DNA from 4 places in the Pantoea alfalfae genome. Region 1 is predicted to be linked to each of the others. Evidence: predicted binding sites of a transcription regulator. Region 1 holds the regulator's gene; each other region holds the start of a gene.

What was found. The regulator PhoB, encoded in region 1, activates phosphate uptake and scavenging genes when phosphate is short. The targets are predictions, from matches to a motif close to CTGTCATAAAACTGNCNNAT.
Region 2: the regulator PhoB is predicted to act here: its motif matches at 2,584-2,603, upstream of ugpB (sn-glycerol-3-phosphate ABC transporter substrate-binding protein UgpB).
Region 3: the regulator PhoB is predicted to act here: its motif matches at 2,292-2,311, upstream of serA (phosphoglycerate dehydrogenase).
Region 4: the regulator PhoB is predicted to act here: its motif matches at 1,846-1,865, upstream of glpT (glycerol-3-phosphate transporter).

The regions. Positions count from the first base shown of each region.
Region 1 is NZ_CP082292.1:3,067,938-3,072,217, forward strand. It holds gene K6R05_RS14505 (PstS family phosphate ABC transporter substrate-binding protein) at 1-90, opposite strand, end outside; gene phoR (phosphate regulon sensor histidine kinase PhoR) at 110-1,423, opposite strand; gene phoB (phosphate response regulator transcription factor PhoB) at 1,438-2,127, opposite strand; gene sbcD (exonuclease subunit SbcD) at 2,325-3,524, shown strand; gene K6R05_RS14525 (AAA family ATPase) at 3,521-4,280, shown strand, end outside.
Region 2 is NZ_CP082292.1:337,802-342,081, forward strand. It holds gene K6R05_RS01550 (high-affinity branched-chain amino acid ABC transporter permease LivM) at 1-791, shown strand, start outside; gene livG (high-affinity branched-chain amino acid ABC transporter ATP-binding protein LivG) at 788-1,555, shown strand; gene livF (high-affinity branched-chain amino acid ABC transporter ATP-binding protein LivF) at 1,557-2,270, shown strand; gene ugpB (sn-glycerol-3-phosphate ABC transporter substrate-binding protein UgpB) at 2,675-3,991, shown strand; gene ugpA (sn-glycerol-3-phosphate ABC transporter permease UgpA) at 4,045-4,280, shown strand, end outside.
Region 3 is NZ_CP082292.1:773,319-777,598, forward strand. It holds gene K6R05_RS03700 (oxidative stress defense protein) at 1-433, shown strand, start outside; gene K6R05_RS03705 (LysR family transcriptional regulator ArgP) at 466-1,371, opposite strand; gene rpiA (ribose-5-phosphate isomerase RpiA) at 1,554-2,213, shown strand; gene serA (phosphoglycerate dehydrogenase) at 2,493-3,731, shown strand; gene K6R05_RS03720 (5-formyltetrahydrofolate cyclo-ligase) at 4,076-4,280, opposite strand, start outside.
Region 4 is NZ_CP082292.1:3,820,337-3,824,616, forward strand. It holds gene K6R05_RS17820 (YehS family protein) at 1-260, shown strand, start outside; gene K6R05_RS17825 (carboxylate/amino acid/amine transporter) at 772-1,635, opposite strand; gene glpT (glycerol-3-phosphate transporter) at 2,010-3,350, shown strand; gene yigL (sugar/pyridoxal phosphate phosphatase YigL) at 3,397-4,197, opposite strand; gene pldB (lysophospholipase L2) at 4,250-4,280, opposite strand, start outside.

The sequences.
Region 1 (4,280 bases):
GACGCTGCTGAGATTGCCGGAGAGCGCGCCGGGCTGGGCCAGCGCCATGCCCGGCAGCAGAGAGACGATTAACAAAAGAAGGAGGCGCATCAGAGAGATCCGGCAGCGATTAATGAACGGCATTCTCCTGCATCACGCTGCTGACAATCAACCTCGCGGGCAGCGTAAAAGTAAAACAGGTCTCTTTATGCGGCACGCTGGTGATATCGAGCCGCGCGTTGTGGTGGCTCAGCGCATGTTTCACAATCGCCAGCCCCAGCCCGCTGCCGCCGGTGGCGCGTGAACGCGCTTTATCAACCCGGTAGAAGCGCTCGGTCAGACGCGGAATATGTTCTGAGGCGATACCTGGCCCGTTGTCGCATACCCGGAAGGTTGCGCCCTGCTTGCCACGCAGCCAGCTGATATCGATCCGCGTGCCCTCCGGGGTGTGATTGACCGCGTTGTAAACCAGGTTGGAGATCGCGCTGCGCAGCTGTTCGTCGTTGCCGAACACTTTCAGATGGGGATCGGTATGAAAATGGATATCGTGCCGACCGCCACTCAGTGTCGCCGCCTCATGCTGCAGCAGTTTCAGCATCACCGGCACATCGACCTTCTCTTTGAGATCGATCGCGGGGGCGGCTTCAATACGCGACAGCGTCAGCAGCTGTTTCACCAGGCTGTCCATGCGGCGCGTCTGCTCCGACATGGTGTGCAGCGCTTTGCTGCGCGAAGGCTCGCTCATCACCGAGTCGTTCATCATCTCCAGATAGCCCTGTAGCACGGTGAGCGGCGTCCGTAACTCATGGCTGACGTTGGCAAAGAAGTTACGGCGCGCCCCTTCCAGCTGATGCATCTGCGTCACATCACGGGCTACCAGCAGCCATTGCCCCTCGCTGTAGGGCATGACGCGGAATTCCATATGAAGTTTGTTGTTCAGCACCAGCGTCAGCGGCTTGTCAAAATCGCGCTGGCGAAGATAGCGGGAGAACTCCGGGTAACGCAGCAGATTGAGGATATTCTGGCCATTATCTTCCGGCCAGCGCAGCCCCAGGTGCTGTTGCGCCAGGCCGTTACACCAGAAAATAGTGCCCTCTTCCGTGGTCAGGATCACCGCATCCGGCAGCGATTCGGCCCCGCTGCGGAAGCGTTTAATGAGATTGCCCAGTTCACGCCGCCGCCGCCGGTTGCGCAGTTGCATCTGGTAAAGCCCATAAAACAGCGGTTCCCAGCTGGCACGCCCGGTCGGTGGCGTCATGGTGCGGTCGAGCCACAGCCAGTGCGACAGCCGCATCAGATTGTGGAAATGCCACAACAGCACCACCAGCACGCTCACCAGCAGCCACCAGGGCAGGCTGCCAAACAGCAGGCCCAGCAGCGCAGCAGGCAGACTGGCCAGCAGCAGTTCTGTCAGTAATCTCTTCCAGGAGAGGCGTTCCAGCACGGTAAAGGCTCCGTTCAGTAGCGGGCAGAGAAACGATACCCTGTTCCACGGACGGTTTGTACCATGCGATCGTGGCCGGAGACTTCCAGCGCTTTACGTAAACGGCGAATGTGAACATCGACAGTGCGATCCTCCACATACACATTGGTGCCCCAGACGTGGTTCAGCAGCTGTTCGCGGCTGTAGACGCGTTCCGGGTGAGTCATAAAGAAGTGCAGCAGCTTATATTCGGTGGGGCCCATCTCCAGCGGCGTGGTTTCGGACATCACGCGATGTGAGGAGGGATCCAGACTCAGCCCCTGCATCTCAATCACCTCTTCCACCGCCATCGGCGAAATGCGGCGCATCACCGCTTTGATCCGCGCCATCAGCTCTTTGGGTGAAAACGGCTTGGTAATGTAATCATCGGCGCCCACTTCCAGGCCACGTACCCGATCTTCCTCTTCGCCACGCGCGGTCAGCATCATCACCGGGATATCGCGGGTCATCGCCTCGCGCTTCAGATGCTTAATAAACTGAATACCGCTGCCACCGGGTAACATCCAGTCCAGCAAAATCAGATCGGGCCAGGGTTCAATCAGCTTGCCAACGGCGCTGTCATAATCTTCCGCCTCGATTGGCTGATAGTCGTTCTGCTCCAGAACAAAACACAACATTTCACGGATGGGGGCTTCATCCTCCACAACCAAAATGCGCTTAGCCATTATTACTCCTGCTGATTATGACGGCTGTCACTGAGATTCGCGGCGCCATTATGCGTCAGATTTGTGACACTTTTATGAAAAACATAACCTGCCTGTAACCTCACTGGTAATCATTTATGACAGCGCAGCGACATTTTTTTGCTTTGGCCGCAGAGCCAGTATAATCGCCCGGCGAATCACAACGGCAGGGACTCATCATGCGCATTATTCATACTGCGGACTGGCATCTGGGGCAGTTCTTTTACAACAAAAGTCGGGCAGCCGAACATCAGGCGTTTCTCGACTGGCTGTTGATCCAGATTGAACAGCATCAGGTGGATGCGCTGATTATTGCAGGCGACCTGTTTGATACCGGCACGCCGCCCAGCTACGCCCGCGAGATGTTTAACCGTTTTGTGGTGGCGCTGCAGCCCACCGGCTGTCAGCTGATTGTGCTGGCGGGTAACCACGATTCCGTGGCAACGCTGAACGAGTCACGCGAGCTGCTGGCCTGTCTCAATACCCGGGTGATCGCTACACCGCAGGAGCAGGATGATGTGCTACTGCTCAACACCCGCCAGGGCGAGCCGGGTGCGCTACTGTGCGCCATTCCCTATCTGCGCCCGCGCGATATCCTGCGCAGCCGGGCGGGTCAGTCGGGCCGCGACAAACAGACCTCGCTGCTGGAGGCGATTGCCCACCACTATCAGCAGCGTTTCGCCGCTGCCCAGGCGCTGGGCTATGCGCTGCCAATCATTGCTACCGGTCACCTCACCACTGTCGGCGTCAGCCAGAGCGATTCGGTGCGCGACATCTACATCGGCACGCTGGACGCGTTTCCGGCCAGCGCGTTTCCGGCTGCTGACTATATTGCGCTCGGCCATATTCATCGCGCCCAGCGCGTGGCCGGCAGCGAGCATATCCGCTATAGCGGCTCGCCGATTCCGCTGAGCTTTGATGAGCTGGGGAGTGAAAAGAGCGTCTTCCTGCTGGAACTGGCGGTCAGTGGCCTGCAGTCAGTTACGCCGCTGGTGGTGCCACAGGCGCAGCCGATGCAGGTGCTGAAAGGTTCGCTGGCGCAGATTGCGGAGCAGCTAAACGCCTTTAGTACGACAGAGCAGGAAAAACCGACCTGGCTCGACATCGAAGTTACCACCCAGGAGTACCTCAGCGATCTGCAGCGCCAGGTCGAAACACTGACCGCTACGCTGCCGGTCGAGGTATTGCTGTTACGCCGCAGTCGTGAACAGCGTCAGCAGAGCCTGGCGCGGCTCGACAACGAAACGCTGAGTGAGCTGAAGGTGGAAGAGGTCTTCGCGCGCCGCCTGGCGCTGGATGAGGCGCTGCAACCGGCGCAAATTGACGAGATGACCACGCTGTTTCGCCAGACGCTGGCCGCTATGGAAGAGACCCGATGAAGATTCTTACGCTACGGTTTAAAAACCTCAACGCCCTGCGCGGTGAATGGTTCATCGACTTCCGCGCCGAACCCTTTGCCAGCAACGGCCTGTTTGCCATAACCGGGGCCACCGGGGCCGGTAAAACCACCCTGCTGGACGCGATCTGCCTGGCGCTCTATCACCAGACGCCGCGCCTGGGGGCGATTTCCCAGAGCCAGAATGCCCTGATGACCCGCGACTGCGCAGAATGTCTGGCTGAGGTCGAGTTTGAGATCAAAGGTGAAGCCTGGCGCGCCTTCTGGAGCCAGAACCGCGCACGCGGCACCGCCGACGGCAAACTGCAGGCACCGCGCGTTGAGCTGGCGCGCTGTGACGACAACCTCATTGTTGCCGATAAAGTCGGTGACAAGCTGAAGCTGATCGAAACCCTCTCAGGTCTTGATTTCGAACGCTTTACCCGCTCGATGATGCTGTCACAGGGCCAGTTTGCCGCCTTCCTCAATGCTAAAGCCAGTGAACGCGCCGAACTGCTGGAGGAGCTAACCGGCACCGAAATTTACGGCCTGATTTCCGCTGCCATCTACGAGCGCCACAAAGAGGCGAAAACTCAGCTGGATCTGCTGCGCAGCCAGGCGGGGGCGATGGCCCTGCTGGATAGCGACGCCCGTGACGCCCTGCAACAGCAGCTCACCGCTCTGACTGACGCGGAACAGCAGCTCAGTGCACACTATCAACTGGCGCAGCAACAGCAGCAATGGCAGCAGCAGGCACAGC
Region 2 (4,280 bases), 1.2 Mb from region 1:
TTGGCTTCTGGCAATGCCTGCCGCTTTCCGGCATGGTCGCTGCATTGTTTGGTCTGCTGCTGGGCTTCCCGGTGCTGCGACTGCGCGGCGACTATCTGGCGATTGTGACGCTGGGCTTCGGTGAGATCGTGCGTATTCTGCTGCTGAACAATACCGCCCTGACCGGCGGGCCGAATGGCATTAGCCAGATCCCGAAACCGACGCTGTTTGGTCTGGAGTTTGGCCGTACGCCCCGTGAAGGCGGCTGGGATACCTTCCATAACTTCTTTGGGCTGAAGTACGATCCCAGCGACCGCATCATCTTCCTCTACCTGGTGGCGCTGCTGCTGGTGGTATTGACGCTGTTCGTGATCAACCGGCTGTTGCGGATGCCGCTGGGCCGGGCCTGGGAAGCGCTGCGCGAAGATGAGATTGCCTGTCGTTCACTGGGCCTGAGTCCGACCCGCATCAAGCTGACCGCCTTTACCATCAGTGCCGCGTTTGCCGGTTTTGCCGGCAGTCTCTTCGCGGCGCGTCAGGGCTTTGTCAGCCCGGAATCCTTTACCTTTGTCGAGTCCGCCTTTGTGCTGGCGATTGTGGTATTGGGCGGGATGGGCTCGCAGTTTGCGGTCATTCTGGCCGCCATCCTGCTGGTGGTGTCACGCGAGCTGATGCGCGACCTCAATGAATACAGCATGCTGGTGCTGGGTGGCCTGATGGTGCTGATGATGATCTGGCGTCCGCAGGGCCTGTTGCCGATGAAGCGTCCGCATCTGAAGCTCAGAACCGGTAAACAAGGAGAACAGGCATGATTCAGCCTTTATTAGCCGTTGAAGGCCTGATGATGCGCTTCGGCGGTCTGTTAGCCGTGAACAATGTGGCACTGGAGCTGCGTCCACAGGAGATCGTTTCACTGATTGGTCCCAACGGTGCCGGTAAAACCACCGTGTTCAACTGCCTGACCGGCTTTTACAAACCCACCGGTGGCACGATCAAACTGCGTGAGCAGCATCTGGAAGGGTTGCCGGGCCAGAAGATTGCGCGGATGGGCATCGTGCGGACTTTCCAGCACGTGCGTCTGTTCCGTGAGATGACAGTAATTGAGAACCTGCTGGTCGCGCAGCATCAGCATCTGAAAAGCGGCGTATTTTCCGGCCTGCTGAAAACCCCGGCGTTTCGCCGCAGTGAGAGCGAGGCGCTGGATCGTGCGGCGACCTGGCTGGAGCGGGTGGGTCTGCTGGATCTGGCGAACCGTCAGGCGGGCAATCTGGCCTATGGTCAGCAGCGCCGTCTGGAGATTGCGCGCTGTATGGTGACGCGCCCGGAGATTCTGATGCTGGATGAACCGGCGGCGGGTCTTAACCCCAAAGAGACCCACGAGCTGGACGCGCTGATTGCGGAACTGCGTGGTGAACACAAGGTGTCGGTGCTGCTGATTGAACATGATATGAAGCTGGTGATGGGTATTTCTGACCGTATTTACGTGGTTAATCAGGGAACGCCGCTGGCTAACGGAACGCCGGAGGAGATTCGTAATAATCCGGATGTCATTCGTGCCTATTTAGGAGAGGCCTGAGATGGCAAATGCGATGTTAACCATTGAGAACGTCAGCGCTCACTACGGCAAAATTCAGGCGCTGCACAACGTTAGTCTCTATATCAATCAGGGCGAAATCGTCACCCTGATTGGCGCTAACGGCGCCGGAAAAACCACGCTGCTGGGCACGCTGTGCGGCGAGCCGCGCGCGACCCAGGGCACCATCACTTTTGATGGCAAAGCCATTACCGACTGGCAAACGGCGCGCATCATGCGTGAAGCGATCGCCATCGTGCCAGAGGGACGGCGGGTGTTTTCGCGCATGACGGTGGAAGAGAACCTGGCGATGGGCGGCTTTTTTGCCAGCCGCCCGGAGTATCTGACGCGGATTAAGCGCGTGTATGAACTCTTTCCACGGCTGGAGGAGCGTAAAATCCAGCGTGCCGGGACGATGTCAGGCGGCGAACAGCAGATGCTGGCGATTGGCCGTGCGCTGATGAGCCAGCCGCGCCTGCTGTTGCTGGATGAGCCGTCGCTGGGACTGGCACCGATCATTATTCAGCAGATCTTCGACACGATTGTGCAGTTGCGCAGCGAAGGGATGACGATTTTCCTGGTGGAGCAGAATGCCAATCAGGCGCTGAAGCTGGCTGATCGGGGCTATGTGCTGGAGAACGGGCATGTCGTGCTCGAAGATAGCGGTGCAGCGCTCCTATCCAACGAAGCCGTCCGCAGCGCATACCTCGGCGCTTAACCTTTAGAGGCCTGGTTTACTTGCCATTTCGACACCGGGCAGTGCTCGCATTCCTCACGTACTTCAGTACGCTCCGGATGCTGTGCGCTGGCCGATGCCGAACTGCCTGCGACGCCGACGGCCTTGAGTGTTGGTTTGAGTGGAGCCGCTGACGGCCTTCGACTTCAGTGAAGTGAAAACCTCAGTAAGGTATTTTCAGCTTCCAGTCGCTCTGCAATTTATGTAACTAAAAACTGGTATCGCGGGCGTTTTGCCGCCGTGCTGCCAGCGTCCTCTTTTTCTCAATAAAGCCTGTCACCCGCCTGTCATCTTCCTGTTATTAATCCGTCATTTCCCCGTGTCATGTTACTTCGCGAACCAGAAATCCGTGATTTCACGCGTATTTACCTGCACAGGAAAATTCTATGTCCGTCGTTACCTTTCGTCGTAGCCTGATGAGCGTGCTGCTCGGTCTGACACTCAGCAGCCATGCCATGGCCGCCACTGAGATTCCTTTCTGGCACTCTATGGAAGGCGAGTTAGGCAAAGAAGTGGATTCGCTGGCACAGCGTTTTAACCAGACGCATCCCGATTACAAAATTGTTCCGACCTACAAAGGTAACTACGAGCAGAGCCTGGCGGCAGGGATTGCGGCCGTGCGCAGCGGCAAAGCCCCCGCGGTACTGCAGGTCTATGAAGTCGGTACGGCGACCATGATGGCTTCTAAGGCGATTGTGCCGGTGCATCAGGTTTTCAAAGATGCTGGCATCCCCTTTGATGAAAAGCAGTTCGTACCAACGGTGGCGGGCTACTACAGCGACAGCAAAGGTCAGCTGATCTCTCAGCCGTTCAACAGCTCGACGCCGGTGCTCTACTACAACAAAGACGCCTTCAAAAAAGCGGGCCTTAACCCGGATCAACCCCCTAAAACCTGGCAGGAGCTGGCGACGGATGCCGCCGCACTGCGCAAATCGGGGATGAGCTGTGGCTACGCCAGCGGCTGGCAGGGCTGGATCCAGATTGAAAACTTCAGCGCCTGGCATGCGCTGCCGGTGGCGACAGAGAACAACGGATTTGATGGGCTCAACGCGGTGCTGGAGTTCAACAAGCCGGTACAGGTTCGTCACATCGACCTGCTGGAAGCGATGAACAAAAAAGGGGACTTCACCTACTTTGGCCGCAAAGATGAGTCCACCGCCAAGTTCTACAACGGTGACTGCGGTATCACTACCGCCTCATCCGGATCGCTGGCTGATATCCGCCACTACGCCAAATTCAACTTCGGCGTCGGCATGATGCCGTATGACGACACCGTGCCGAATGCACCGCAGAACGCCCTGATCGGCGGGGCCAGCCTGTGGGTGATGAAAGGCAAAGATGCGGCAACCTACAAAGGCGTGGCCGAGTTCATGCAGTTCCTGGCTAAACCGGAAATCGCCGCGGAATGGCACCAGAAAACCGGCTATCTGCCGATTACCACCGCCGCCTACGAGCTGACGAAACAGCAGGGCTTCTACGATAAGAATCCGGGTGCAGATATTGCGACCCGCCAGATGATGAACAAGCCGCCACTGCCGTTCACCAAAGGCATGCGTCTGGGCAACATGCCGCAGATTCGTACCGTGATCGACGAGGAGCTGGAAAGCGTCTGGACCGGCAAACAGTCGCCGCAAAGCGCGCTGGATAACGCAGTGAAACGCGGCAACGAACTGCTGCGCCGCTTTCAGCAGCAGGTGAAATAATCTCTCCTCTGGCCAGCCCAGGCTGGCCCCTCTTTTCTGACGCCAGGTACGCCATGTCTTCATCCCGTCCGGTTTTTCGCACCAGACTGTTGCCCTATCTTCTGGTGCTGCCGCAACTGCTGATTACCGCCATCTTCTTTCTCTGGCCTGCCGGTGAAGCGCTGTGGTACTCGCTGCAAAGCCTCGACCCCTTTGGCATCTCCAGCAGCTTTGTCGGGCTGGAAAACTTCAGACGCCTGTTTGCCGATCCCTACTATCTGGACTCGTTCTGGACCACGATAAAATTCAG
Region 3 (4,280 bases), 1.7 Mb from region 1:
GTACGATTACACCAAAGAGGGTAAATCGGTACTGAAAGGCTACCGCGCGGTGCGTCAGGTACAGGTCACCCTGCGTCAGCTGGATAAGCTGAACGATCTGCTGGACGGGGCGCTGAAGTCCGGTCTGAATGAGGTACGCAGCGTCGAGTTAGGCGTGGCAAACCCGGAAAGTTACAAAGAGCAGGCGCGTAAAGCCGCGATTAAAAACGCGACTCAGCAGGCATCACAGCTGGCTGAAGGCTTCAACGCGAAGCTGGGATCCATCTACAGCATTCGTTATCAGGTTGCCAACTATCAGCCGATGCCAATGAACCGCATGTATAAAGCGGCTGCCGCGGCGGATACGTCGGCGCAGGAAACCTATGATCAGCAGAGCATCAACTTTGACGATCAGGTGGATGTGGTGTTTGAGCTCAAGCCCAACACGCCATAATGCAAAACGGGGCTGATGCCCCGTTTTTGTTTTCAGGCTGCCACGTCATCCTGCCGCAGCACCCGATGTCCATGCGCAATCAGCGCATCGGTCACCCGACGCATTAACCGGCTTTCCGGCGCAAACCGATGCCAGTAGAGCATCCGCCGCTGACACAGACCCGGCGTCAAATCGATTAACTCACCGCTTGCCAGCTCACGCTCAATCTGAAGATGTGGGATCATACAGCAGGTCGAACCCTGTCGCGCCATCTGCACAAAAGCTTCAGAGGAGTTCACAATGTGACAGGGCACGCTGCCCGGTGAGAGATCAAAGTTCTGCTGCAGGAAGGCCTGATGCATATCATCAAGATGGTCAAACGCTACCGCAGGCGCTTTCAGCAGGGCAGAGCGGGTGACGCCGTTTGGGAAGAAGCGATCGGCAAAGTCGCGTGACGCCACAAACAGATAGTCGAGCGCACCGAGCTGATCCACCAGGCAACTTGGCAGTGGCTGCGGCTGAATACTCACCGCACCCACCACTTCACCCCGACGCAGACGCTCCTGAGTGCGGGTTTCATCTTCGACCTGCAGATTCAGACGCACAGGTGAATCCGCCAGTACATCTTTCAGTGCGGGCAGCAGCCAGGTCGCCAGACTGTCGGCATTGACCGCCAGCGACAGCAGCAGCGGCGTGGTGCCACTGTTCTCGTCGCCCAGCCACTCCTCTTCCAGCAATTCTACCTGATGCAGCAACGCCAGCAGTTTTTGCCCCTGTTCAGTCGGACGCGGTGGCACGGTACGTACCAGCAGCGGCTGACCAAACAGGTTCTCCAGCTGCTTGATACGCTGTGAAACCGCCGACTGGGTGATACATAACTTTTGTGCGGCACGCTCAAAGCCGCGTTCGCGGATCACTGAATCCAGCGCCTGAAGCGTTCGATAATCCGGGCGTTTCATTCTTCTTCTCTCTCCTTCAGGGTGGACGTCACTATGCCACAAAAGTGTCACCTGTGATGGCTCTCTTATTTTTTGTGGGCTGGCTTCCAAAGCGATAAATCCACGTCGGACAGCCGAGCATTTTCAGCAAGCCTTGTTTTATACTACGCGCACTTCGTTGTCGCACAGGTTTTAAACATACCATGACCCAGGATGAACTGAAAAAAGCCGTTGGCTGGGCTGCACTTGAGTACGTGCAGCCGGGCACCGTTGTTGGCGTAGGCACCGGATCCACCGCTGCCCACTTTATTGATGCGCTGGCCACAGTCAGGCATCAGATTGAAGGTGCTGTCTCCAGCTCGGATGCCTCAACCCAGAAGCTGAAGAGCCTGGGTATTCAGGTGTTTGATCTGAACGAGATTGACCTGCTGTCGGTATACGTTGATGGCGCGGATGAGATCAACCCACAGATGCAGATGATCAAAGGCGGTGGCGCAGCGCTGACGCGCGAAAAGATCGTGGCCGCGGTGGCAGAGACGTTTATCTGCATCGCTGACGCCTCAAAAGAGGTCGATGTGCTGGGGCGTTTCCCTCTGCCGGTCGAAGTGATTCCGATGGCGCGCAGTTACGTGGCGCGTCAGCTGGTGAAAATGGGTGGCTTACCTGAGTATCGTCAGAACGTGGTCACGGATAACGGCAACATTATTCTTGATGTGCATAATCTCCGCATTCTCGATCCGATTGAGCTGGAAAAAACCATCAATGCTTTGCCTGGCGTCGTGACCGTTGGCCTTTTTGCCGCGCGCGGTGCCGATATCGCATTGATCGGCGGTCCTGATGGCGTGAAAACCATCAAAAAATGATCTGTCTGGCGCTGTAAAGGCGCCGGTTATTTCTGCCTGCAAATCATCTTTTCTCGCGTCGGTGAAATTTGGTGACTTATGTCACATAACCGTCATCGACAGTAGGTTCGTTCTCTCTTCATCGCTGACCTCATGATTTTGTCCGGCAATGTGCTGCTGCCAGCCATTGCCATGCTGGCTGGCGGGCAATCGTTTGTATTGCCGGACGCGATTTTTTTGATATTTTGACAGAAGGCTGGCTTATGGTAGTCCTCATTGAATGCTGAATAGGATCGGGAAATGGCAAAGGTATCACTGGAAAAAGATAAGATTAAGTTCCTGCTGGTGGAAGGTGTCCATCAGAGCGCGCTGGAAAACCTGCGGGCTGCAGGCTATACCAACATCGAATTCCACAAGGGCGCACTGGACTCCGACGCGTTAAAAGCATCGATCCGCGATGCGCACTTCATTGGTATCCGTTCCCGCTCCCAGCTCACTGAAGAGATTTTTGCGGCGGCTGAAAAGCTGGTCGCCGTGGGCTGTTTCTGTATCGGCACCAACCAGGTTGATCTGCAGGCGGCTGCCCGCCGGGGTATCCCGGTGTTCAATGCGCCTTTCTCGAATACCCGCTCGGTGGCGGAGCTGGTCATTGGTGAGATGCTGCTGATGCTGCGTGGCATCCCGGAAGCAAACGCGAAAGCACACCGTGGCATCTGGAATAAGATTGCCAAAGGCTCATTTGAAGCGCGTGGCAAAAAGCTGGGCATCATCGGTTACGGTCATATCGGTATGCAGCTGGGCGTGCTGGCAGAAAGTCTGGGCATGCATGTTTTCTTCTACGACATTGAAAACAAGCTGCCGCTGGGTAATGCCACGCAGGTACGCCATCTTGCAGACCTGCTCAACATGAGCGACGTTGTCAGCCTGCACGTGCCGGAAACGGCCTCTACACAGGATATGATCGGTGCAGAGCAACTGGCGCAGATGAAACCCGGTGCGCTGCTGATTAACGCCTCACGCGGTACAGTCGTGGATATTCCCGCGCTGTGTGATGCCCTGGCCAGCAAGCATGTGGGTGGTGCAGCCATCGACGTCTTCCCGACCGAGCCAGCCACCAACAGCGAGCCGTTTATCTCTCCATTGAGTGAGTTCGACAATGTGATCCTGACGCCGCACATTGGCGGATCGACAGAAGAAGCGCAGGAGAATATCGGGATTGAAGTGGCGGGCAAGCTGGCAAAATATTCCGATAACGGCTCGACTCTCTCAGCGGTCAACTTCCCGGAAGTATCACTGCCGATTCACGGTATCAGCGCCAGTCGTCTGCTGCATATCCATGAGAACCGTCCTGGCGTGCTGACGGCCATCAACCAGATTTTTGCCGAGCAGGGTATCAACATCGCCGCCCAGTATCTGCAAACTTCACCGTTCATGGGCTATGTGGTGATCGACATTGATGCAGAGCCGGAAGTGGCCGAGAACGCGCTGCAGCTGATGAAGGCGATTCCGGGTACTATCCGCGCGCGTCTGCTCTACTAAGCGCTACCAACCTGAACAGGCGCTTAGTCGCGTCTCTTCAGGTAGGTAATACAGGCTGTCGCGATTTACTGTAAGATCGAGACTGCGAAGAGAACACGGTCAGATCGGAAAGACGCAAAATCCGCCATCCCTGGCATGCCCGGCCCGCGCGATTAGGCACCTCATCCCTGAGGTGCGCCCGTAAACGGGCCAACGCTTTGCGTTGTTCAAAAACGCTCCCGGCGTTTTTGTCCCTTGCGCGGGACGCTTTCCTCTTCTGACCATGTTCCCTGCGCGTTAAGCTTTTCCATTGCTGCCAGATGCGCCCAGGTATGGGTTTTCACTTGTCTGCAAAAGCGACGCATCTACTCCCACTGCCAGAGTTTTGATGGCGTCATTACCGCCGGCAAAGGCACATCCCATTCTGCCACCGGCAGGCTATCGACCTGCTGACAATCGTGTGCCAGGCCCACCGGCAAAAAACCGTGCTGCCGCCAGTTCTGCAGGGTACGATCGTAGAAGCCGCCGCCCATCCCCAGACGCTGTCCATGCTGATCAAATGCCACCAGC
Region 4 (4,280 bases), 750 kb from region 1:
ATGCGCCCGCGCCGTCGATTGAGCGCAAGATGACCAATAACATCTTCATGAGAAAGCTGCGTATCGCTTTTGATCTGAAAACCACCGACATTCCTGATGTACTGAAGCGCGTGAATTTTACCGTTTCACAGGCTGAGATTGGTGCGATTTTCCGCAAACCTGATCATAAGAACTACCGCGAATGCGGCGATCAGATTCTGCGTAACTTCCTGAAAGGGCTGGCGATGATTCAGCGCCCTAAGAGTGAGAAGCCTGCTTAACGTCTGTGGCTGATCGCTTCGGGTACCTGCGTGGTCAGAAGTGGCGCATCTGATCGCAAAGAAAGCCTGCATCCATGCAGCACGGCCTCGCCATCCCTGGCTCGGACGCTTTGCTCCTCAGTTGCGCCACCTCTTCCCTCAAGCTTCTTCATGGCTTTTTAATCAGCAACACCAGGCCAGCTCTGGGGAGTGAAAGCGGGTCATCGGTGGAGCGTTCGTCGCAGGGGGAAAAAGCGCCGGGGGCATTTCTGAACCATCCTGTAAGATTCCTTCGCGATCGCATACGCCAGCTCCATCGCGAATGCTCTACGTTTCAGCGACCCATCCCCTCCTTCATATTCGCTCTGAGCCCCTGGTTCTACTGCGATGATGCTGTTAAGTCTCCAGGGCTGGCGCGTCTGAAGAGCGAAGCGTCCGGGCCAGGAATGGCCCGGCCGATCCACAGGGATGTGAGATTCCTTCGCGATCGGACGCGCCAGCCCGGGAGGCCGCACCCATGCAACAGGCCTGTTTATGACAGGTCACCGCGCCCCACCACCCAGCGCTTATGCACCCACAGCGAGGCAAGAATCACCAGCGCGCCCGCAATAAAGCTCGGCCAGTGCGGTTTTTCCTGCCAGATAGCCAGATTCACCAGCAGCCCGGCAGGCACGTGCATGTTATTCATAATGCCCAGCGTACCGGCATCAACCTGCGTCGCACCGTAGTTCCACATAAAATAGCCGAGACCGGAAGCCGCAACGCCCAGCCAGACCAGAATGCCCCACTGCAATGAGGTGGTCGGCAATTTCTGCGGATTGCCCCAGGCACACCAGGCGATCACCGCAATCAACACCGCCCCCAGGTAGAACCATGAGAAGGCCGTATGCTGTGGCATGGGACGGGTCTCCTGCAGACGTTTATAGCCCACCATGCCAGCCGCGAAGCAGATGTTTGCCAGTTGCACTAACAGCAGACCGAACCAGAAATGATCGCTGACTTTGTCATAGCGAATAATGGCCGCGCCAGCCACCGCCAGCAGCGCACTAAAGATATAGCCGATGCGCAGTGGACGACGGCTGATCAGATCGTAAATCAGCGTCACATAAAGCGGCGTCATCACCGTAAACAGCAGGAATTCTGACACGCTAAGGTAGAGATAGGCTTCGAAGCTCAGCAGATACATCACCCCCAGTTGCAGCATCCCCACCAGCATATAAAGCAGCAGCGTTGAAAGGCGATGACCACGCCAGCGCAGGAAAGGCAAAAACACCAGCGCAGCCAGCGCCAGCCGCATCAGCACAGAGAACCAGCTATCCACCTGGCCAGCGAGATATTCGCCAATCAGGCTGAACGAAAATGCCCACAGAATGGTGGTAATAATCAATAAAAACACGGCGACGACCCCGAAATTAACAGGCCGTCAGTGTAAACAATGTGCCGCCGTCAGGCTGTGAAATCTGGTTGACATCTGATTATAAACCAGGCAATTAAAAAGCCTTCCGGACAGCCTGCTTACACTTCCTGACATAAAAGTCGAAAGAATAGGTTTTCAGCCACATAAAATGCGCGAAATGATCCATCAGATGATCGCTTCCGCTCCTCATTGTAATAAAACTGTAACAAATGTGTCATTCATCACAGTAACGTTGCGCAACTAACACTATTCTTTGCGCGAAATGGAACATTATGCATCCATTTTGTTCTGCACTTTCCTGCTCCAACCTGCCGGGAATTAAAAACCATAATGTGCCCTGGAGGGCCTCACTGATGCTGAGCATTTTTAAACCTGCACCACGTCAGCCTCAGGTGGCGGAGGATCACGTCGATCCGCTCTACCGCCGTCTGCGCTGGCAAATTTTCATCGGGATCTTCTTTGGTTATGCGGCCTATTATCTGGTCAGAAAAAATTTCGCGCTCGCCATGCCCTATCTGGTGGAGCAGGGTTTTTCACGTGGCGATCTCGGCTTTGCCCTGTCCGGCATCTCCATTGCCTACGGCTTTTCAAAATTCATCATGGGCTCGGTCTCTGACCGATCTAACCCGCGCGTCTTCTTACCGGCAGGCCTGATTCTGGCCGCAGCTGTGATGCTGATCATGGGATTCGTCCCCTGGGCGACCTCCAGCATCATGGTGATGTTTGTGCTGCTGTTTATCTGCGGCTGGTTCCAGGGCATGGGCTGGCCTCCGTGTGGACGAACCATGGTTCACTGGTGGTCGCAGAAGGAGCGAGGCAGGATTGTCTCGGTCTGGAACTGTGCGCATAACGTGGGCGGCGGTATTCCACCGCTGCTCTTCCTGCTGGGTATGGCGTGGTTCAACGACTGGAAAGCGGCACTTTACATGCCCGCGTTTGGCGCGATTGCCATTGCGATTCTGGCCTTTGCGCTAATGCGCGACACGCCGCAATCCTGTGGTCTGCCACCGATTGAAGAGTACAAAAACGACTATCCGCCCGACTACGATGCCAGTCACGAAGAGGAGCTGACGGCAAAACAGATCTTCATGAAGTATGTGCTGCCGAACAAGCTGCTGTGGTACATCGCGCTGGCCAACGTGTTTGTCTATCTGCTGCGCTACGGCATCCTCGACTGGTCACCAACCTATCTGCGCGAAGTCAAACACTTCACGCTGGATAAGTCGTCGTGGGCCTACTTCCTCTATGAATATGCGGGGATTCCGGGAACGCTGCTGTGTGGCTGGATGTCGGACAAAGTGTTTCGCGGTAATCGCGGTGCGACCGGGGTGTTCTTTATGACGCTGGTGACCATCGCGACCGTGATCTACTGGCTCAACCCCGCGGGCAATCCTGGCGTTGACATGGCCTGCATGATCGTGATTGGCTTCCTGATCTACGGTCCGGTGATGCTGATTGGTCTGCATGCGCTGGAACTGGCACCGAAAAAAGCGGCGGGGACAGCGGCGGGCTTCACCGGCCTGTTCGGCTACCTCGGCGGTTCGGTCGCGGCCAGCGCCATTGTCGGTTACACCGTCGATTACTTCGGCTGGGATGGCGGCTTCATGGTGATGATTGCGGGCTGTGTGCTGGCGGTTATTCTGCTGTTACTGACCATGGTCAGCGAACACAAACACAAAAAGACCCCTGCCTGACGGCAATAAAAAAGGGCCGGATACCGGCCCTTTTTACGCTAACGGCTTAAGCCAGATAGAGCGTGCGCAACGTCTGCGGCACCGCATCATCAGCATTTGAACCGATCACATCCAGCTCCGGCAGCGTATCTTTCAACCGTTGATGGGCGTTCTGCATGATATAGCCCTTACCTGCCATGCACAGCATCTCCACATCATTCATACCGTCGCCGAAGGCAATGCAGCTTTCCAGTGAATGGCCCAGCGTTTTCGCAACCGCTTCCAGCGCATGGCCTTTCGACACGCCGCCCGCCATGACTTCCAGACAGGTTGGCAGCGAGAAACTGACGTTAACCCGATCGCCCCAGCGCGCTTCAATTGCCTGCTCCATCGGGATCAGATGCTCAGGGTTTTCGCAGGTGAAAAAGACCTTGCTGATGTTGCTGGTTGGCAGCAGACCTGGCTCGTAGACCTGATAGTTGAACACGGACTCGCGGAAATAGTCTTGCTCAGCCGGACTTGAACGGCTGACAAACCACTCATCGTCGCGGTAAACGTGGGTCAGAATATCGCTGTGATGATATTGCAGGCCAAACAGGTCGCTGGCGATATCCTCATCCAGATTATGACTGAACACCAGCTCGCCCTCTGCATTGTGCACGCGCGCACCGTTTGAGGTAATCATACAGGCCGGAATCGCCAGGCTGTCGCGCATCTGTCCGACATCGATATGATGACGACCGGTGGCGAAGACAAAGTGAATATCCTTAGCGACCAGCTGCTGCAGCGTTTCACGTGCAAAAGGGGTCAGGCGATGTTCGGGAGAAAGCAGCGTGCCATCCAGATCGGATGCAACGATGTGATACATGAAAACCTCGGGTATCTGGTTCTGCCGGTTTTTACCGGTCGGATAAATAACGTCAGTGATGCGATGAAAAAAAGTCGACCACT